DNA from 3 places in the Roseovarius mucosus genome. Region 2 is predicted to be linked to each of the others. Evidence: riboswitches for the same ligand, from Rfam matches in the RefSeq annotation. Region 2 holds a riboswitch; each other region holds the start of a gene.
The links. Region 2 has a riboswitch for thiamine pyrophosphate ahead of thiC (phosphomethylpyrimidine synthase ThiC). Riboswitches for the same ligand answer to the same signal wherever they lie in the genome.
Positions count from the first base shown of each region.

Region 1: another riboswitch for thiamine pyrophosphate. It lies ahead of thiD (bifunctional hydroxymethylpyrimidine kinase/phosphomethylpyrimidine kinase); the one in region 2 lies ahead of thiC (phosphomethylpyrimidine synthase ThiC).
Region 3: another riboswitch for thiamine pyrophosphate. It lies ahead of ROSMUCSMR3_RS19105 (ABC transporter ATP-binding protein); the one in region 2 lies ahead of thiC (phosphomethylpyrimidine synthase ThiC).

Region 1 is NZ_CP020474.1:1,967,757-1,974,873, reverse strand. Features, by position in the region: gene ROSMUCSMR3_RS09475 (thiamine phosphate synthase) at 1-555, opposite strand, end outside; gene ROSMUCSMR3_RS09470 (thiazole synthase) at 555-1,325, opposite strand; gene thiS (sulfur carrier protein ThiS) at 1,327-1,524, opposite strand; gene ROSMUCSMR3_RS09460 (FAD-dependent oxidoreductase) at 1,508-2,494, opposite strand; gene thiD (bifunctional hydroxymethylpyrimidine kinase/phosphomethylpyrimidine kinase) at 2,491-3,285, opposite strand; TPP riboswitch at 3,332-3,434, opposite strand; gene ROSMUCSMR3_RS09450 (MmgE/PrpD family protein) at 3,564-4,928, shown strand; gene ROSMUCSMR3_RS09445 (site-specific DNA-methyltransferase) at 5,012-6,124, opposite strand; gene ROSMUCSMR3_RS09440 (ribonuclease HII) at 6,221-6,844, opposite strand; gene ROSMUCSMR3_RS09435 (hypothetical protein) at 6,921-7,117, opposite strand, start outside.
Region 2 is NZ_CP020474.1:3,703,833-3,710,949, forward strand. Features, by position in the region: gene ROSMUCSMR3_RS21490 (hypothetical protein) at 1-90, opposite strand, end outside; gene thiC (phosphomethylpyrimidine synthase ThiC) at 244-2,046, opposite strand; TPP riboswitch at 2,159-2,290, opposite strand; gene gap (type I glyceraldehyde-3-phosphate dehydrogenase) at 2,428-3,429, opposite strand; gene ROSMUCSMR3_RS21710 (nidogen-like domain-containing protein) at 3,672-6,482, opposite strand; gene ROSMUCSMR3_RS17770 (pre-peptidase C-terminal domain-containing protein) at 6,598-7,117, opposite strand, start outside.
Region 3 is NZ_CP020474.1:3,987,625-3,994,741, forward strand. Features, by position in the region: gene ROSMUCSMR3_RS19085 (trimethylamine methyltransferase family protein) at 1-1,513, shown strand, start outside; gene ROSMUCSMR3_RS19090 (Abi family protein) at 1,653-2,468, opposite strand; gene ROSMUCSMR3_RS19095 (ABC transporter permease) at 2,863-3,606, opposite strand; gene ROSMUCSMR3_RS19100 (TenA family protein) at 3,603-4,259, opposite strand; gene ROSMUCSMR3_RS19105 (ABC transporter ATP-binding protein) at 4,272-4,997, opposite strand; TPP riboswitch at 5,043-5,142, opposite strand; gene ROSMUCSMR3_RS19110 (heme NO-binding domain-containing protein) at 5,270-5,872, shown strand; gene ROSMUCSMR3_RS19115 (GGDEF domain-containing protein) at 5,869-6,879, shown strand; gene bchO (alpha/beta fold hydrolase BchO) at 6,986-7,117, opposite strand, start outside.

The DNA.
Region 1 (7,117 bases), 1.7 Mb from region 2:
GTCGGGATTGAGCGTGATATCTGTCACGGCAGACACGATATCCGCCCCGGCCGCATAGGCCCCACCCGCCCGCTCAACCGACATGCCCCCGATGGCGACCAAGGGAACGTCGCCGATCAGGCGCTTCCATTCGGTCAACTTGTCCAGACCCTGTTCGTGCCACTTCATCTTTTTCAGGATGGTGGGATAGACCGGACCAAGCGCCACGTAATCAGGATCGTGCGAGAGAGCCCGGTCAAGCTCCGCATGATCATGGGTGCTAAGCCCCAGCTTCAGCCCGGCACGGCGCATGGCGGGAATGTCGGCGGTGTCGAGATCCTCCTGCCCCAGATGCACCCAAGTCGCGCCTGTATCAATCGCGGCTTGCCAATGATCGTTGACCACGAGAGTGGCACCATGGGTCCGACATAGGCTCTCTGCCTGCGTAATTTGCGCGTTCAAGGCCTCGCCCGTAAGATCCTTGATGCGCAACTGCACGAGTTTAACACCAAGTGGCAGCACGCGGCGAAGCCAGTCCGTGTGATCGAAAATCGGATAGAAACGCGGCAGAGACATCAGGTAAAGGCCCTTCCTAACACGGGGGTCGAGGGGGCGGCCATATCGCGCGGCTCCATCGGGTCGGCCTCATAGGCAAGGCGCCCTGCCTCCAATGCGCGGGCGAACCCGTCGGCCATCGACGCCGGATCGCCTGCCTTGGCCACGGCTGTGTTAAGCAGCACTGCGTCATAGCCTAGTTCCATCGCATGCGCCGCTTGGCTTGGCAGGCCTAGGCCTGCGTCGATCACCAGCGGCAGATCGGGGAAATGCGCACGCAAAGAGCGAAGGCCGTAGATGTTATTGAGGCCAAGCCCCGTACCAATCGGGGCGCCCCAAGGCATCAACACCTGGCATCCCGCCTCTACCAGGCGCTCGCAGAGCACAAGGTCTTCGGTGCAATAAGGAAACACCTGAAATCCGTCCTCGGTCAGGATGCGCGCCGCTTCGACCAGACCAAAGGGGTCTGGCTGCAGGGTGTCGGCGTGGCCGATCACCTCAAGCTTGATCCAGCGCGTGTCAAACAGTTCCCGCGCCATCTGAGCCGTTGTTACAGCCTCCCGGACCGAATGGCAGCCGGCGGTATTGGGCAGCACGCGCACATCAAGGTCGCGGATCATATCCCAAAACGCTTGGCCCGCGCGCTCGCCCCCTGCCTCACGCCGCACAGAGACGGTGGCGATGCCCGCGCCAGAGCGTTTGAAGGCATCGGCGAGGATCGCGGGCGAGGGATATTGCGCAGTGCCTAGCATCAGCCGCGAGGTGATCTCGGTCTCGTAGAATACAGGCATGTCAGCCCCCTTGCCGTGGTGCGACGATTTCGATCCGGTCGCCGTCATTCAGTCTCTGTTCTGGTCTCATTGCAGCAGGAACAAAACTTTCGTTCACTGCAGTCGCCACCTTGGCCGCGCCATAACCCAGCTCGATCAGCAACGCATCAAGCGATGGTGCAGCGGTGTCCTGCACAGTGCCGTTAACCGTGATCTTCATGATAAAACTCCGGTGTCTGAGTATCGCCCGAGACCATCTCTGCTGCCATACGCGCCACCGCAGGCGACAAGAGGAAGCCGTGGCGAAAGAGGCCGTTGACATAAACTGTGCCCCCCTTGCGGGAAAGGCGCGGAAGGTTGTCGGGGAAAGCAGGGCGCGCATCAGCGCCAATTTCCAGCACCTCCGCCTCGCCAAAAGCGGGGTGCAGAGCATAGGCAGCCGACAGCAGCTCCATCACGGACCGAGCCGAGGCACGGCCGCGCTCTGTGCTCTCGATCTGTGTCGCACCCAGCATGAATACACCATCGCCCCGTGGCACGATGTAGAGTGGAAACCGCGGGTGCAACAGGCGAATGGGCCTTGTCAGGGTCACATCACGGCTGCGCAGCACCAGCATCTCTCCCTTGACCCCCCGCAGATCGGGCAAACTGTCCTGCGCGGCGAGGCCGCGACAGTCGATCACTGAACCATGAGGCTCTGCCGCATCTTGTTCGAATCGCACGCCTGCGTCCACCAGGCGCTTGTGCAGGTGATGCAGTGCCGCGCGAGGATTGATATGCGCCTCATCAGGAAAGAACAGTGCGCGGTCGTGGCGCTCAACCAAATGCGGCTCTAACATGGCCAATTCTTCGCCTGTTACAAATCGATGCCCCATGGTTCGGCGGGCGAATTGGTCCAGTTCGCGGCGGTCGCGCTGCAAGGTGACAACGAGCGAGCCCCGTCGGATTACCTCAACTCCCTGTGCCGCCCACCAATCGGCGGCCGCTTGACCCAATCGCACCACCGGCTCTTCTGCGGAAAAGCCCTCGCAAAATGGGGCCAGCATGCCGCCCGCCCACCAAGAGCAGGCATGCGCGCCGGGTGATGGTGCGGGATCGCGTAAAATAACGTCAATGCCACGCGCGACAAGGTCGGTTGCCACGCAGAGGCCAACGATGCCCGCGCCCCGGATGGTGACAGGCCCTGTCATGTCCAAACCTCGTGAAAGTGGTGCACCGGGCCATGGCCCTTGCCAATTTCCAGGGCATCTGCGGCGAGAATGGCGCGATGCAACCAGCCATGCGCAGCCTCAACCGCTTTTGGCAAGGTTAGTCCCTTTGCGAGATGTGCCGCAATGGCCGATGATAGCGTGCAGCCAGTGCCGTGGGTGTTGCGCGTGGCGATGCGGGGGGCGTCGAGGCGGTATGTTGCGTCAGCAATCAGCCAATCGGTGCAAGTCTCGCCTTGCGCGTGCCCGCCCTTCATCAAGACGGCCACGGCACCCATGTCCCGCAGAAGCGCGCCCTGCGCCTGCATTTCCGTACTGTCGCGCGCCTCTGACATGCCCAAAAGTGCTGCCGCCTCTGGCAGGTTCGGGGTGAGGAGATCGGCACGTGGCACAAGGTGTTCCACGAGGGCGGCACGCGCAGCGTCCGGCAAAAGGCGCGCGCCGGATTTTGCGACCATCACGGGATCAAGGACGATGGGGCCATGATATTCGGCCAGAGCCCGCGCCACTGTTTCTATGAGACCTGCGTCGCCCAGCATGCCGATCTTGATACAATCGACCCTGATATCGCCTAAAACAGCTAAAATCTGTGCTTCAACAGTCGCGTTAGGGATGGGATGCACATCGGTCACCGCACAGGTGTTTTGGGCTGTCACGGCGGTAATCACGCTCGTTCCATAGACGCCCAGTGCCGAAAACGTCTTGAGATCTGCCTGAATACCCGCGCCGCCGCCGCTGTCGGAGCCCGCGATTGTCAAAGCTGTGGCAATCATCTGCCGTTCCTCTCATCTTGCGGGGAAACGGACGGAGTGCGCACCGGGCGTGCTGAGGTCCGTTCCCTACGCCGGCATCACCCGGATCAGGTTCGATGGGTTGGCTTTGCACCTCTCAGCCCTGAACACGGGCACCCCAACGGATATGCCTGATTGCTAACAGCCGGTTCTGCGCGCTGCAAGAGGAGAATGCGAGACAGGAAATGTCGCAAACAGCCGTCAAACCGGCGTGTAAACACGCCACTTTGGGGCAGTCCCTCTTGCAGAAAGTTGCTCAGATGTCCTGTGTTCTAGACCGCCCTCAATTCGACCGCGTCGCGAAATTCGTGCTCGATCCCGCGCTTGACGTTCCGCAAGAGGTGCTGGAGCGTATTGCCCTCCTGCTGATTGACACGCTCGGCGTCGCTGCGGGGGCTGCGACACTGGAGGTTGGTCAGATTGCACGCGATTTCGCGGTAGAGTTTCATGCGGCGTCTAGTGACAAACACAGCGCAACTTTGCTATTTGACGGGCGAACCTGTGCAGTGCCTGGGGCGGCTTGGGCGCTTGCTACGCAGATCGACAATCTTGATGGGCATGACGGCTACAACCCGACCAAAGGGCATATCGGCTGCGCGTTGGTGCCGGCGCTCTTTGCCTATGCTGGGCAGCATCCACAGTTGACCGGGCGGCAGGCGCTCACTGCGCTTGCGATGGGCTATGAGGTGGCGGCACGGGCCGGTGTGGCGCTTCATGCCACGGTCAGCGATTACCATACCTCGGGCGCTTGGAATGCGCTGGGTGTTGCGGCCCTTGGGGCGCATCTGCGCAGGCAGACCTCGGATGTGTTGCGCGAGGCTCTGGGGATCGCGGAATATCATGGGCCGCGCAGCCAGATGATGCGCGAAATTGCCAATCCTACCATGTTGCATGACGGATCGGGAATGGGGGCGCTTGTAGGAATTTCGTCACTGTTTCTTGCAGAACGCGGCTTTACCGGCGCGCCCGCGATTACGGTAGAGAGAGAAGACGTGGCGCATATTTGGGAAGATTTGGGACAGGATTGGACCATCCTGCGCAACTACATCAAACCCTATCCGATTTGCCGTTGGGCGCATGGCGCGCTGGAAGGGGTGCGTGTGCTGATGGTTGAGCAAGGGCTGCGCGCCGCAGAGATTGAGCGGCTTGAAGTGGCGACATTTGCCCAATCCGCCGCCCTTTTTCCGGGCCTTCCCAAGACGACGAGCGAGGCGCAGTATTCGCTGGGCTTTGCGCTTGCCACGCTGCTGGTGCATGGGCGCATCGGGCCAGAGCACATCACCGGTTCGGGCCTGAATGATCCGGAGGTCGCCGGCCTGCACGCGCGGATCACGGTGCGTGAAGAACCGCGCCATTCTGCCCGCTTTCCCGGCGGGCGCTGGTCTGATGTGACAGCGATCCTGCAGGACGGGCGGCGACTGACCTCAGGCGATGCCAACGCGCGTGGCGGCCCAGAGGCCCCTATGCCCGAAGCGGACGTGCGCGCCAAGCTGGGTGCGATGGCCGGGCATGTGCTGTCGGAGGGGCGCATTGCGGCGCTTTGGGATATAAAACACAGACTGTTGCAGCCAGATATGCTTTTTTCCGAGATGGCTGATCTGGTCACGCCTGCACCGGACCGATGACAAAAAAAGCCCCGCCATGAGGGCGGGGCAAGTCAATGGTGCCCGAGAAAGTCAGGCCTTGGGCACCGGCGGTGTCTAGGTAATCAGTTTGGACGCTCTTCCATTTCCGAGCGAATTTGCTGGCGTAGCACGTCGATGGGCACCACCTTGCCCTCGCGCTTGAAGCACCAATAGGTCCAGCCGTTGCACGAGGGTGCGCCTTCGAGATGCGCACCGATCTGATGGATCGAGCCGTTAACGCCATCGGCCACCAATGTGCCATCGGCACGCACCTTGGCCGCTTTGCCGTTGATCGAGGTCAGAACCTCACCGGGGCGCAACATTCCGCGCTCGATCAACTGACCAAAGGGCACACGGGGCTCTGCCCGTTTGGATGTCGAAACCTGAAGCGCGTCGCGGTCGAATTTACGGATATTCGCAAGCCGCTTTTCCGCAACACCGCGATAGGCCGCCTCACGTTCAATCCCGATGTAATCGCGGCCCAGCATCTTGGCCACGGCACCTGTGGTGCCCGTGCCAAAAAACGGGTCCAGTACGACATCGCCGGGATTGGTCGATCCAACAAGAACGCGGTGCAACAGGCTCTCGGGTTTTTGCGTCGGATGCGCCTTGTCGCCGTTGTCATCCTTGAGCCGCTCATGCCCGGTGCAGAGCGGCAGCACCCAATCCGAGCGCATCTGCACCCCGTCGTTGAGCGATTTCAGCGCCTCGTAATTGAAGGTGTACTTCGCACCCTCGGATTTCGACGCCCAGATCATCGTTTCGTGGGCGTTGGTCAGGCGCTTGCCGCGAAAATTCGGCATCGGGTTGGATTTGCGCCAGATCACATCGTTCAGGATCCAATAGCCCGCATCCTGCAGCGCCGCACCGACCCGAAAGATGTTGTGATAAGAGCCGATGACCCAGATTGCCCCATGAGGTTTGAGCAAGCGGCGCGCCGCCTTGAGCCAGTCTTGGGTGAACTTGTCGTAGGCGGCGAAACTTGCAAATTGGTCCCAAGCATCATCGACCGCATCCACTTGGCTATTGTCGGGTCGATGCAGGTCGCCCTTGAGTTGTAGATTATAAGGCGGATCAGCAAAGATGAGATCAACGCTTGCCTCTGGCAAGCTGTTCATCACCTCGATGCAATCCCCGGCGATAATCGTATTGAGAGGGAGCGCAGGCGCGCCCTTGGCTTTGGTCATTGTCGTCATCTTCTGCCTCTGTCCCGGCGCTTCTGCGCTCTGGTCGTTGGAGACCAAGATGAGTCAAACCCGATTCGCCGTCAAATTCTTTTTTGAATCAGAGGGTTAGTTATTTTCTTGATACAATATGTTGTGCACCGGCTTGAACGAACGTCTATGATGTGGGGTCACACCAAGATTTAGGAGCGCCTCTCTGTGGCTTTTCGACGGGTATCCGGCGTTCCGTTCCCAGCCATAGCCGGGGAACTGTTGCGCTAAATCCCACATGATCTGATCGCGCCTGATTTTCGCCACAATTGAGGCCGCCGCAATCGAAACCGAGACCGCATCGCCGCGCACAATGGCACGGGCGGGCAGGGTCAGGCCACGCGGGATCAGGTTACCGTCAATCAGGACAAGATCGGGCGGAGGATCGAGTGCTGCAATCGCCCTCTCCATCGCCAGATGCGCGGCGCGCAGAATGTTGAGCTGATCAATCTCTGCGACGCTGGCATGGGCCACGCTGACCTCGGCAGAGGCATGGATAGCCTCACAAAGTATGGCACGTCGCGCCGCGCTGAGTTTCTTTGAGTCGTTCAACCCCTCGGGAATATTGCCCGGATCAAGGATCACGGCGGCGGCCGTCACCGGACCAGCCAATGGCCCGCGCCCAACCTCATCCACCCCGGCAATGCGGAGATACCCCTCTGACAGGGCGGCGCGTTCATGGGTGAAATCAGGGCCAAGCATGACCCCACGTCGCATGATCCGAGCGCAAATGCAAAGGGAGGGGCGTGCCCCTCCCTTGCGCGCGCGCGCGATGTTTTCAGTAGAAACCGTATTGGTTCAGACAGTGATCCCGGTAGATCACCTGATGATGCCCGCCCACCCGCACGGCGCAGGCCGACGGCAAGGCAGTGTAAGAGCCGTAGCGCTGGTTCAGGCAGCGGCCAGAGTATCCCGCCCGGTTGCCTGCATAGACCCTGCAAGCCCCCGGCAAATTGACGCGCTGTGCCTTGCCAT
Region 2 (7,117 bases):
CAGGGTGGATTGGCCATCGTTCAATATGACATCGGCACCGAGCGCCACCAGGACGATCCCCCCAAGGCCAATCGCGATTGTGTTGGTCATGCCGCGCGCCTTTGCCGTCTGCGTCCCGCAGGGTATGCAACAGAGGCTGCCGCCATGCAAGCCGGATCAAGGGCCGGGAGGGGGCTGGCCATAGGGCCGGAGGCGCAAAACGGCCCCCGGCGCCGGGCACCGGGGGCGTGCGATCAGGTCTGATCACTCGTCAAGGGGCAGGTAGATATCGCCGGCTTCGCGGAACTTTTCGGCCATCGCCGCCATACCCTCTTTCTGGGCCTCGGCGCGGATGTCGTGGCTGATCTTCATTGAGCAGAATTTCGGCCCGCACATCGAGCAGAAATGCGCCACCTTATGCGCCTCTTTGGGCAAGGTCTGATCGTGGAAGTCGCGGGCGGTTTCCGGGTCGAGCGAGAGGTTGAATTGATCCTCCCAGCGGAATTCAAAGCGCGCGCGGCTGAGCGCATCGTCACGCCGCTGCGCCCCCGGCAGGCCCTTGGCAAGGTCGGCGGCATGGGCGGCGATTTTGTAGGTGATGACGCCGGTTTTCACATCGTCGCGGTCGGGCAGGCCCAGATGTTCCTTGGGGGTGACATAGCACAGCATCGCACAGCCGAACCAACCGATCATCGCCGCCCCGATGCCACTGGTGATATGGTCATAGCCCGGCGCGATATCGGTGGTGAGTGGCCCAAGGGTGTAGAACGGGGCCTCGTGGCAGCATTCAAGCTGCTTCTCCATATTCTCTTTGATCTTGTGCATGGCGACATGGCCCGGCCCCTCGATCATCACCTGGCAATCCTTGCGCCATGCGATTTTCGTGAGTTCGCCCAGCGTCTCCAACTCGGCGAATTGAGCGGCGTCATTGGCATCGGCTATTGAACCGGGGCGCAGCCCATCGCCCAATGAAAAGCTCACGTCATATTGGCGACAGATGTCGCAGATGTCTTCGAAATGCTCATAAAGAAAGGACTCGCGGTGGTGATGCAGGCACCACTTGGCCATGATCGAACCGCCTCGGCTGACGATGCCTGTTACCCGATTTACCGTCATTGGCACCATGTGCAGGCGCACGCCCGCATGGATGGTGAAATAGTCCACGCCCTGTTCGGCCTGTTCGATCAGCGTGTCACGGAACACCTCCCATGTCAGGTCTTCGGCAATGCCATTCACCTTTTCCAGCGCCTGATAGATCGGCACGGTGCCGATGGGCACGGGGCTGTTGCGGATGATCCATTCGCGCGTGTTGTGGATGTTGCGGCCCGTCGAGAGATCCATCACCGTATCCGCCCCCCAGCGGATCGCCCAGACCAGTTTCTCGACCTCTTCTTCCATCGAAGAGGTGACGGCGGAGGTGCCCATGTTGGCATTGATCTTGACCAGAAAATTGCGGCCGATGATCATCGGCTCCAGTTCCGGGTGGTTGATATTTGCGGGGATGATGGCGCGGCCTGCCGCAATCTCTTGCCGGACGAATTCGGGGGTCACGTAGTCGGGAATATTCGCGCCCCAGTCGTTGCCGTCGCGGTGACAGGGTGTCAATTCCCGCAGCTGGTTTTCGCGGATGGCCACGAATTCCATCTCGGGCGTGATAAGGCCTGCGCGGGCATAGGCCAGTTGGGTGGGGGCCGCCCCCGGCTTGGCGCGCAGTGGCCGGTGCTGAACCGGAAACTCCGGCACCAGTCTATCGCCGGTGACAAAGCCGTTATCCTCGGGCTTGACGTGGCGGCCCTCGTAATCCTCCACAGTCCCGCGTGCCATGATCCACGAGCGGCGAAGCGGCGGCAAGCCTTGGCGAATATCGGTGGTGCGGTCCGGATCGGTATAGGGACCAGAGCTATCATAGACGGCCAGCGGTGCCTCGCCTGCGGTGGGATGGGTCGAGATTTCGCGCATGGGCACTGCGATTTCGGGATAGTGCTGGCCGGTCACATAGATTTTTCTAGAGGCGGGCAGAGGGCCCGTGGTCACGCTCGGGGTGATGTTCTGGGTGGGGACGTTCATTTTGGTGCTCCTCGAGTCAGTTTCTACAAAGAGACCAGATGAGCGTGGCAGGGAGGCAGGAGGGCAGCATATACGCCCCGGTTCAGGCCATGGGATCTGCCGGAACGTGGCATGATCGCGAGCCCTAGCTTCCTACGCCAGTATCAACTGGGTCAGGTTCAAAGGGTCGCGACACTGCAATATCTGCAAAGATGATTGCCAGCCGCCTCTCAGTCCCTCAGTTGGGACTCCCCTGCGTAGGAAAAGCGTATGCGGTAAGACAGGGCCGCGCAACCCGAAGTTTCGGGCTTGCGAGCTCAGAGGCAGATTGGCGGGTTCCAATGGCAAAGCGCCGGGCTGCGCGTATCGCGGCCCGGCGCTGCACAAAAAGTGAGGGCTTGTTTACTGCAACCGGCCCATGGCAACGGCGACATCGGCCATGCGGCAGGAAAAGCCCCATTCGTTGTCATACCATGCCAGCACCCGCACCAGACGGTTGCCGATCACTTTGGTCTGATCAGGGGCGAAGATCGAGCTTTCCTCGGTGTGGTTGAAGTCGATGCTGACCTTGGGTTCGGGATCATAGCCCAGAACGCCCTTCATCGCGCCAGCGGCGGCCTCGGCCACCACGGCGTTGACATCGGCCTTGGTCACGTCGCGCTTGGCGACAAAGGTCAGGTCCACCGCCGAGACATTGGGCGTGGGCACGCGGATGGCAGAGCCGTCGAGTTTGCCCGCGAGTTCCGGCAGCACCTCACCAAGCGCTTTGGCGGCCCCGGTCGAGGTGGGGATCATCGACATCGCGGCGGCGCGGGCGCGGTAGAGGTCATTGTGGCGTCGGTCCAGCGTCGGCTGGTCACCGGTATAGGCGTGGATCGTGGTCATGATGCCGCTCTCGATCCCGATCGTATCATTCAGCACCTTGGCCAGCGGCGCGAGGCAATTGGTGGTACAAGAGCCGTTCGAGATCATCCGCTCAGAGGCCAAGAGCGCGTCATGGTTGACGCCGTAGACCACGGTGCGATCCACGTTCTTGGCCGGGGCCGAAATCAGCACCTTGCGCGCGCCGCGCTCAAGATGGGTGCGGGCCTTGGCACCATCATTGAAATTGCCGGTGCATTCGAGCACCACATCAACCCCGTCCCAATCCAACTCGTTCATGTCATAGGTCGAGAACATCTGGATCGGGCCGCGACCGAGGTCCATCGTCTGGCCCTCGACGGTGATCGGATGGGCAAAGCGGCCATGCACGCTGTCATAGCGCATCAGATGCGCTGCGGTCTCAATCGGCCCGGTTGCGTTCACCTTGACCACCTTGATATCGTTGCGCAGGCTTTCCGAGATATGGGCAAGCGTGGCGCGACCGATACGGCCGAAACCGTTGATTCCTACGGTGATGGTCATGGGCGACTCCTGATAGCTGAATTGGCGTCCGTATAGACGGGGCAGAGGACGCCGGAAAGCGGTAAAAGTCGTTTTCCAGTTGGAATACAGGATGTTAGCGGTAACCTTGCGGGGGTTGGCGTGGCTTTGCTGGTGATTGCGCTAACGCAGGATGGCAGGTTTGGGCGATCGGAAGGCGCATATTTGCCGCCAAGACATAGGGGCGCCCGAGAGCGCCCCTGTCTTTGATCTGCCAGTCCGAACTAAAGGAACGTGAAATCATCCACCGTCAGTTGCGCGGCGGTGACGCCTTCGACGAGGATGGTGTTGCCATTCACCGTCATCTGCGCGCCGCCCGCCACGTCGACGATGTTCATCGCCGTGACGAAACCCGCCAGACCGTTGCCGCCGTTGTTGATGTTTTCAACGCCAGTATCGGGATCGAAACGGCGGATGAAGAAACTATCCAAACCGTCCTCGAAATCGGTGATCACATCCGCCTCGCCATCGAAGAAGGACGAAAAGACAAACTGATCAGCCCCGGTTCCGCCGGTGATCACATCGTTGCCAGCACCTGCATTGATCGTGTCATTGCCCGCGCCGCCATCGATGGTGTCGTTGCGCCCGCCGCCTGCGAGGAAGTCATTGCCCTCGCCGCCAAGGATGCTGTCGTCGCCTTCACCGCCGCCGACGCTGTCATTGCCCGCACCGGCATCAATGGTGTCCTGTCCGGTGCCGCCGCCGATATCATCCGCGCCCTCGCCGCCGTCGATGAGGTCATTGCCAAAGCTGCCCGACATGCTGTCGTTGCCATCGCCGCCCGAGAGCGTGTCATCGCCCGCGCCGCCTGCGACCACGTCATTGCCAGCCCCGCCGGTCACGGAATCCGCGCCAAAGCCGCCGCCCAGAATGTCGTCACCATCGCCACCGTCCAGGGTGTCATCCCCCAGACCGCCGCCGATATTGTCGTTGCCCGCCCCGCCAATGGCCAGATCATTGCCATCAGAGGACGAAATCCGGTCATCGCCAGCACCGCCGTCGAGGGTGTCATTGCCCTCGCCGCCGCTGAGCTGGTCATTCCCGCCGCGCCCCTCGAGCCGGTCATCGCCACCCAGACCGCTGAGCGTGTCGTCAAGCGTGGCCCCGAGCAGGGTGTCATTGCCTTCGGTGCCTTCGAGGTTGAGCGAGACCGGATCAGCGGTGGTGACGGTTTCGGTCACTGAGGCAGGCACCTCGGCGGCAGAGTCGAAGAACGAGCTATCGCCTGTCAGGGCAAAGTCGAGCACGGCGTTTTCGAAATTGGGCGTGCCTTGGATCAGGCCCGCATCGAGCGCCGCAGCAATCGCGGCGTCCCGCACCGCCGGGTCGAGCGTGTCGAGGCTGACAATCTCGCCGGGGAATTCGGGCAAGTAAAACCCATCAAGGCTTTCGCCCGCGTCATAGGTAAAGAGGCTGTCCGCCTCAGAGGCGACGCGCCAATCCTCGCGGTATTGACCGTAGAGATCGGCAAAGGCAAAGGGACGGGCCAGCACGGTGCCATCGGCGCGCGCGACATCATTGCTGGCGTCGCCGTCGCCATCGCCCAGCAGACCTTCGAGACGCCCCAGCAGCTCTTCGTTGAGGCGCACGTCGATATCGACCCGCCCATCGCGCACGATCACGCGCACCTGGCTGTCGCCATTGCCGACCACGTTATCTGCGCCCGCATAGACGATGATATAGGTATCGCCTTCACGGAAAATACGGTCATTGCCAACCGCGACAGAGCCGAAATCCTCAATCTCGGTGGCCACGCCGCCGATATGCAGCGGGGTCGTGTCATTGGCGTCGATCATCACTGCCGTGCCGCCGAGATTGGTGGCGATGGCCTGATTGACGCTGACGTTATCGCCCACTGGCACCATGCGCGCCTGAAGCTCGAAATCGCTGTCGGTGCCACGCAGCAGCACGAATTCGCCCGCCGCCTGGAAATCATAGCCGACGCCGTCGAGTGTCGCGAGATGCGGGTCACCCGCAACCCAACCGCCCGCGCCGACCGGCGGCAGAAGCGGGACGATAGAGTCGACCACGCCGCCGTTGCGCACGGCAAAGTTCCAGATGCCGATCAGTCCGGTATTGCCGGGGATCACATCCAGGCTGAGGATTTCATCCTGATTGCCGGATTGCGGCAGCTCAAAGAACGTGCCTTCGACGCCGGTGCCCGATGTATAGCCCGCGCGCGCAACCGTGCCGCCAAGGCCGTTGGTGCCGCCGCTGGCGTTGCCGGTTGTCCAGTTCACCTCTTCATAGCGGAACTGAATGTCGAAATCGCCATTGCCACGATCCGTGAGGATAAGTTGGAAGGCGTTGAGCAGGTCGGTGCGCGAGCTAAAGTAGCCGACATCGTCCCATGTGACGATAAGTTGGTCGCCCAGCGTGTTGAAATCCCAATGCACAAGGTTGCTGCCTTGCGAGTTTCCGCCCGGGGTTGGGGCAACTTCGCCGCCGCGGGTGTCGACATCCGCAAAGAACGGCGTGATGTTGGGGTTGTTGCTGACGCCTGTGATCACGTCGGGCGTGAAGGTGCCGCGCGGTCCGGTGAAGGTCACCGAGCCGTTGTTGTTGATCCAGAGACCTTGGTAAACGGTGCCAAAGAAATTCAGCCCGTTCTCGAAGATCGGGGTGATGTCGATCTGTACGGTTGAGCCGTCATCGTTGCGGGCCAGAAAATCCTCGCCGAACCCGGCATCGCCGCCCAGACCCCGGATCAGGCCGGGGCTGGTGTTGTCTGGGTTGAGCAGCACATCGGTGCTGATGTTGTCGAATTGCAGGCGCTGGATATTGACTAGAATGTCGGTGTCGCCGGTTGCGGTATGGGTGATCGTGCGCTGTGCACTTTCATTCACGCCGGTGCTGTAATCGGCGGCATTGCCCGCGAAGACGGCCGTATCGAACCCCGCGCCCCCATCCAGCAGATCGTTCCCCGCGCCACCTGTTAGCGTGTCATCCCCAGCATTCGCAGTGATCGTATCGTTATCGGCGGTGCCGACAAGATCGTCAGCCTCCGGTGTTCCCGGAATTACAAGACCTTCCATGGTAAAACTCCCCAGTTTTCCAAATGCGCCTTATTCAAACACTATGTTCACGATTCTGTGAAGTGCTTTATATTCGGAGTTTCGCATGCATGAATTTGGGGGGAGGGGGAGACCTTTAGAGGAACGTGAAATCCTCCACGGTGAGTTGCGCGGCGGTGATGTCTTGGACGATCACAGTCTGTCCGTTGAAGGAAATTTCTACGCCGCTGGCAGTGTCGACGATGCCCAGCGTTTCGAAGTGCGCTGCTGATGAGGGGGCTGTGGGTGGCTCTGGTGTATCCATGGCCATGAACCGAATGACGATAAGGTCGACGCCATCTTCGAAATCGAGAACACTATCGGTTTCTCCCTCTTTAGCGACGGTGAATTCGAAGTGATCTGCACCCGCGCCGCCGCTGAGTACGTCGTCGCCACGTGCGCCGTTGACCGTGTCATTGCCATCGCCGCCCTCAATCGTGTCCGCACCGCTGCCACCCGAGAGGTCGTCATTGCCGCTCCCGCCTTGGATGCTGTCGTCGCCCTTGCCGCCGCCGACTTGGTCGTCACCTGCGCCGCCGATGATCGTATCTCGGCCTGTGCCACCGCCAATCTGGTCGGCCCCGTCGCCCCCATCAATCCGGTCATCGCCCGCGCTG
Region 3 (7,117 bases), 280 kb from region 2:
GGTTGCCCGGCGCGGCAGTGCCGTGATCGAACAGATGCCGTGGAACCCGCCCATCAACCGCGACCGCCCGACAGAGCCATTGACGGATGCGGGCGTTCTGGCCATCCATGATGGCGCGATGCGGATCCTCGAAGAGATCGGGATTGAGTTTCTCAACCCTGAAGCGGTGGCGATCCTGCGCGCCTCTGGCGGCTGCCAGATCAATGGCGAGAATGTCCGCATGGGCCGAGATTTCGTCATGGAGATCATTGGCAGGGCCCCGGAAAGCTGGACCATCACGCCGCGCAATCCCGACCGCACGATTACCATGGGCGGCAATCATCTGAATTTCGGCAATGTGTCTTCACCGCCGAGTTATTGGGATATGAAGATCGGGCGCAAGGTCGCGGGCACGCGCGAGATGTGCCAGAACCTGTTGAAACTGACGCAGTATTTCAACTGTATCCACTTTGCAGGCGGCTACCCGGTGGAACCGCAGGATATTCATGCCAGCGTCCGGCATCTTGATGTGCTCTATGACAAGCTGACGCTGACCGACAAGGCGATGCACGCCTATAGCTTGGGCGCAGAGCGGGTCGATGATGTGATGGAAATGGTGCGCATCGCGGGGGGGCTGACCCACGAGAAATTCGAGGCCAGCCCGCGCATGTATACCAACATCAACTCGACCTCTCCTTTGAAGCATGACTATCCGATGCTGGATGGCTGGATGCGCCTGGCGCGGCGCGGTCAAGGGCTGGTGGTGACGCCATTCACCTTGGCCGGGGCCATGGCGCCGGTGACGATGGCGGGGGCGGTTGCGCAGTCGATCGCAGAGGCGCTTTGCGCGGTGGTTCTCGCGCAGATTATCCGCCCCGGCGCGCCCTGTGCGATTGGCACCTTCACCAGCAATGTCGACATGAAATCCGGGGCACCTGCCTTTGGCACGCCCGAATATATGCGCGCGACACAGATGACCGGGCAATTGGCACGGTTCTACAAGCTGCCGATGCGTGCCTCTGGCGTCTGCGCCGCGAACGTGCCCGATGGGCAGGCGATGTGGGAGACGTCAAACAGCCTCTGGTCGGCGGTGCAGGCGGGGGCGCATATGGTCTATCATGCGGCCGGTTGGCTCGAGGGTGGGCTGATTGCAAGCCCTGAGAAATTCATCATGGACTGCGAAATATTGCAGCAAATTCAGCGCTATATGGACCCGATGCTGACCGCCACCGGACCTGACGATATCGCAATCGAGGCGATCCGAGAGGTGGGAGACAAGGGGCATTTCTTTGGCATCCAGCACACGCAGGACCGCTATACGACGGCGTTCTATCAACCCTTCCTGAGTGATTGGCGCAATTACGAGGCATGGGAGGCGGCAGGTGCAGTCTGGACCCCGGCGCGCGCGCATCAGGTGTTTCAGGACATCATTGCCGGGTTCGAGGCCCCCCCGATGGAGGACGCGGTGCGCGAGGAACTGGCAGATTTCGTGGCGCGGCGTAAGGCTGAGGGTGGGGCACCGACGGATTTCTGATATCGGGCCGGAAACGGGGTGCTTTACCCGCGTCGGTATTCCGGCGGAGCGTGGGGCGGCGGGCGCGGTAGGGGTATTTGGGGCAAGATAAAGGTAAGTGGGGGATTGGGAGTGAATTTCTGAGTGAAAGTAGCCTATCTCATCGCGCAAGACGCATGAATGTAGCTTCAAAAATCGCCACTTGCCCATGCAGCAAATCACGCTGGGGCATGATCAGTTTAGCGAATGGACTCTCAACTGAAGGCTTTGTGCTGTAAAGATTGAGTGTGACGAAATCGATGGATTCAAGAGTTTTTCTAAGGCGAGCTCCATACACCGGCTCATGGTGGGCCAGCCGGTTTCGCATTTCGTAAATGACTTCGAGGTGGTCTGCGATATCTGATCGATCAAGCGTCTTGTTGGGGAAGACCTTTTTCAAAACTTGCTTCCAGAGCGTCTTTTCGTAATTCTCTGAAAACATCCGCTTCCAAAAGAAGATAGTGAGCTGAGCGATCACCTGACTGTCGGGCACGGTGATCATGGATTGGCGCCTTTTGGCAATCGTTCGGTGATTTACATTTTGTGGCACACCATTGGAATATGCTTGGACATCCAAGGCGGTCTTTTGATCCCCAGTCATTTTCGAATACGCTGCTCGTTGTGCTTGCTGCGTGGCCTTCCCGATGGACCCGGTTTCCAAGGACGCCCACCTGAACGTGTTTGGGGGAGGTGTGCGTAACCAATGGCTCCCTCCAAATTTGTTGTTCATGGCGTGGCAAACGGCATTACGCAGGGAAACTTCGATTAACCCTGTGACGGCCATGATCGATACACCCAAGCTCATGGTAGTTTGATGGAGCTCTATCGCATCCTCGGGAGCCCCTGACTTCGTTAGCCCCTGGAAGGTCGCTAGCCTTTCAGCTGAGAGCAAGTTTTGTATTACCTGCATGTCAGCCGCTGACAGAAATCTTGACATTTACTGTGCTTCTCACTAAACTCAGCATTGAAACGTCGGGATACGGTCGGCAGCGCGCTTGTTCGTGACGGACCCCCGACGCTCTAGCTGGGCCGCCCAAAGGGTGGCCTTAAGCTTTTTAAGCTTATCATACCTATACCAACGCCGTATTTGCAAAGCCTCAGGACGACGGCTGACTTGTATGGCCAAAAACGGTCGTTCTTGATAATTACGGTTCGACTTTCGAAATCTTTGCAGAATCTTGTCCACAAGCCCTCGGCGAAACTCAACTTGATTTTGGCAGGTTTGGGCCCATTCCTGAAATCCGGCCATTCGCGCAAAGCTTAGCATCATGCAGTTTGGACACAAAGCGGAATCCAACGTTAGGCCGCGATACCGCGCGAAACGCTTCTCCTCACCCCACCGCCTTGCCATCCAGCCACTTTCGACACCCACGGTCCACCCCGGCGTGCAGGAGGAGCGTCAGCACTGCCAGCACGATGAGGGCCGCGAACATGAGGTCGATCTTGGCGCGGCCATTGGCCAGCAGCATGAGATAGCCCAGCCCTTTGGAGGCCCCCACCCATTCGCCGATGATCGCCCCGATGGGGGCATAGACGGCCGCGAGGCGCAGACCCGAGGCAAAGCCCGGCAGGGCGGCGGGCACGCGGATATGCCACATGAGCCGCGCGCGGTTCGCCCCCATGACGCGCGCGAGGTCGAGCCACTGCGGCGGCGTGCGCATCAGCGCGTCAAAAAAGGCCGATGTGACCGGGAAATAGATGATGAGGAGCGCCATCGCGACCTTGGACCAGAGGCCATAGCCCAACCAGAGCGTGAGGATGGGCGCGAGGGCAAAGACCGGGATCGCTTGGGAGAATACCATGATCGGGCGGATGAGCCGGCGCGCCATGGGCGAAGAGGCCAGACCAATCGCCGAAAGACCGCCCAAGATTGCGCCCAGGGCCAGACCGATCAACACCTCTGCCGCCGTTATGGTGGCATGATGGGCAATCAGCGCGCGGCTGGCCCAGAGGGTTTCCGCCACGCGGCCCGGCCCGGGCAGAATGAAGGGCGGCAGCGCCGCGAGCGTCACCAGCGCCTGCCAAAGCACGAGTGCAAGGGCTGTCGAACTTGCGATGGTGACAAGGCGGCTCATGCGGCGGGGTATCCGGCAAGGGCCGCGTCAAAGAAGGCGCGTTCGAGACGTGTTGCCGTAACAAAGGCGGATTGCGCGGCGGCTTGATCCTCGGGGGTGAGGCTGGGCCAGACCTGATCAAGCTGACCGCGCAGATAGGTCACAACCCCCTCGAACCCCGGCCCGCTGTGCAGGGTGATCCATTCCCCGAACCAGAACGGCAGGTCTGCGGCGCGGTTCGCGTGCGGGCTGGCCCAATCCAGATAGGTCCATTCGGCCACGCTGAGGACCGCAATCATCTGCGCATAGCTGCCTGATTTTGCCGCCGCGCGCATCAGTGCCTGAAATTCGGCTGTGATCGGATGGGGCGTTACAGGCGGCTCAGTTGTTCCGCCAAGCGCCGCGATTGCGCGCAGGAAATAGGTATTCTCTGGCCCCGAGATCAGCCCGAGAAACTGTGCCGCCGGGATCGCATCGGGCAGGCTGGGCGCATGGGCGATGGCAGAGGCCAGAAGCCGCACGAAATCCTCGATAAAAAGGTAATCCTGTTGCAGATAGGCGAGCATGCGGGCCTTGGGCAACGTGCCCGCCGCAAGCTGATCGGTGAAGGGGTGCCGGGTGGCGGCCTGCCAATCGGTGGCCACAAGGGATTTGAGGTGTTCGGTGGGGTGCATCTTTTTCTCCTGTCAGGCGGGGGCGCGCAGGCGGGCCAAAAGACGGCCCTGCGCCGCGAGAGTTTCGGGGTCATCCACGGCGCGTGGCACCGGGGCTGCGGGCGGGGTCACATCCTCTAGCCCGGTTTCGGTAAGGATGTGGATGGCATGGCCCATGCGCGCGGCCTCAGCCGGGTCATGTGTGACCATCAGGACTGTGCGTCCTGCCAGATGGGTGGCCGAAAGATCCTGCATCTGCGCGCGGGTGCGGGCATCGAGCGCCGAAAACGGCTCGTCCAGCAAAACGATGGGGCGGTCCTCCATCAACGTGCGGGCCAGTGCCACGCGCTGTTTCTGCCCCCCCGAGAGCGCATGAGGCCGCTTGTCTGCATGGTCGGCCAGACCGACCCGCGCCAGCATCTCGCGCGCGCGCGCCACGTCGCGCGACATCCCGCGCAGCCGCGCCCCAAGCGTTACATTGCCCAGCACATCGAGCCACGGCATCAGCATGTCGCCCTGTGCCATCAGCGCCATGCGCCCTGACAGTGGCCCGCCATCAGAGGCTGTGATCGTGCCAGTAAACTCTGTCACCTCATCCACCCCGGCGATCAGGCGCAGCACCGTGGTTTTGCCCACGCCCGAAGGGCCGAGCAGGCAAGTGATGCGCCCGGCGGACAAGGTCAGCCGCAGTGGGCCAAATACCGGTACAGCGCCAATCCGGGCGTGGCCATCAAGGGTCAGACTGGGCGGGGCGGACATGCGCGGCCTCTTCAAACAGGGCTCGCGGGCAGGGGGATGGCGCGCCGCTGCGCGGTTTCCGTTCCCTCCGCCGGTGCGAGCCGGATCAGGTTCGATGGGTTGGTGCAAGACCTCTCAGCCCCAAGGGGCACCCCAACGGATGCCTCAGATGTAGCCGCAGCGCTCTGAGATGACAAGGGCGCGATAGGGGCTGCAATATACTGAGGATTTTAGATGTTCAGGGGGCTTTAACCCTTGGCTGTCAGGATGCAGGCATCTGAGAGGAGGGTGTCATGCACGGGCTGGTCAACCGCGCGATTGAGCGATTTGTCAGGGATACCTATGGGCGCGATGTCTGGATCGGCACGATTCAACGGTTGGACCTGGGTTTTACCGAGTTTGAAGCGATGATGGTCTACGAGGCGCGCATCACCGAACAGGTGTTGATCGCGGTTGGCGCGCGATTGGCGCGCAGGCGTGACGATCTGCTTGAGGATATCGGTACCTATCTGGTCTCGCACCCCGCGACCGAGGCGCTGCGCCGTCTGTTGCGCTTTGGGGGGGTGGATTATGTGGAGTTTCTGCATTCTCTTGATGATCTGCCAGAGCGCGCGCGCCTTGCAGTCGCCGATCTGGGGCTGCCTGCGCTGGAATTACAAGACCGGGGGGCGGGGGTTTATGCTCTGCATGTGGGGCTGCCCAAGGGGCATGATCTGCGGCTTGGCCCGGTGGTGGTCGGGCTTTTGCGCGCCATGGCGGATGACTATGGCGCGCTTGCGCTGGTCGAGCATCAGGGGGATGGCGCGGACTATGAAATCATTGAGGTGCGTTTGTTGGATGAGGGGTTCGCGCATGGGCGGGCCTTTGCTCTGGGGCTTGGGGAAAGCGCGGCATGACTGTTCAGGATAGGGGGCTTTTGCCGCTGCTTGCGGGGCTTTGCCCGATGCATGCGGTTCTGGATGCCGAGGGCCATCTGGTGCAGGCGGGGCCAACCTTTGCCAAGCTCTTTGGTGCGCGCGCGCTGCAGGGCATGCGGTTTCTGGATCTGATCGAACTGCGCCGCCCGCATCAGGCGGGGAATATGGCGGATCTTCTGGCCTCCGCCGGGGCGCGGCTTCGGCTGCGGCTGCGCGCGGCCCCCCATACGGCGCTCAAGGGCGTGCTTTTGCCATTACCGGGGGGCGGGGCGGTGGTGAATCTCTCGTTCGGGATTTCCGTGGTCGAGGCGGTGCGCGACTTTGACCTGACCGGCGCTGACTTTGCGGCGACGGATCTGACGACCGAGATGCTCTATTTGATCGAGGCAAAATCCGCCGCGATGGACGCCTCGCGCAAGCTGAACCTGCGCTTGCAGGGCGCACGCATTGCCGCGGAAGAGCAGGCGTTTACGGATATGTTGACGGGGCTGCGGAACCGCCGCGCCCTTGACCATGTGCTGGATCGGTTGATGCAGAGTGAGCAGGATTTCGCGCTGCTGCATCTCGATCTCGATTTTTTCAAACAGGTGAATGACACATTGGGCCATGCGGCGGGCGATCATGTGCTGCAAGAGGTGGCGCGGCGCCTGCGCGACGAGGTGCGCAGCGATGATTTGATTGCCCGTGTGGGGGGCGATGAATTCGTGATCCTGCTGCTTGGCATGACAGAGCGGGCACCCGTGGGCGATTTGGCAGATCGGATGATTGCCCGGCTGGAAAAGCCGGTTCCCTATCGCGCGCAGCACTGTCGGATTTCCGGCAGTATCGGCATCACGCTTAGCTGTGCCTATGACAGCCCCGAACCCGTGCGGATGATGGCCGATGCCGATCTGGCGCTCTATGCTGCCAAGGGGCGGGGTCGCGGCTGTGCGCGGTTTCACGAAAGCCCATTGCCACGCGCGGCCCCGGCGCATGGCATCGCCTGAGCGCTTAACGCAGTTTCAGAGAAAGTTGACAGGCTTTCCCTGTAGGACATCGCGCCAAATCAAACAGCCACACCGTTTCGGTGTTTCACCGTAAACCCGAAGCGCATCAGTCGGGCCAGTTGCCCGGATCAAGGATTGCGGCCAGAACGCGCGCGGCATCCTCTTCTTGGGCCACATGGCCAAGGCCATCCAAAGACAGCGTGCGCGCCCGTGGCATCTGCGCGGCGGCGCGCGCGGA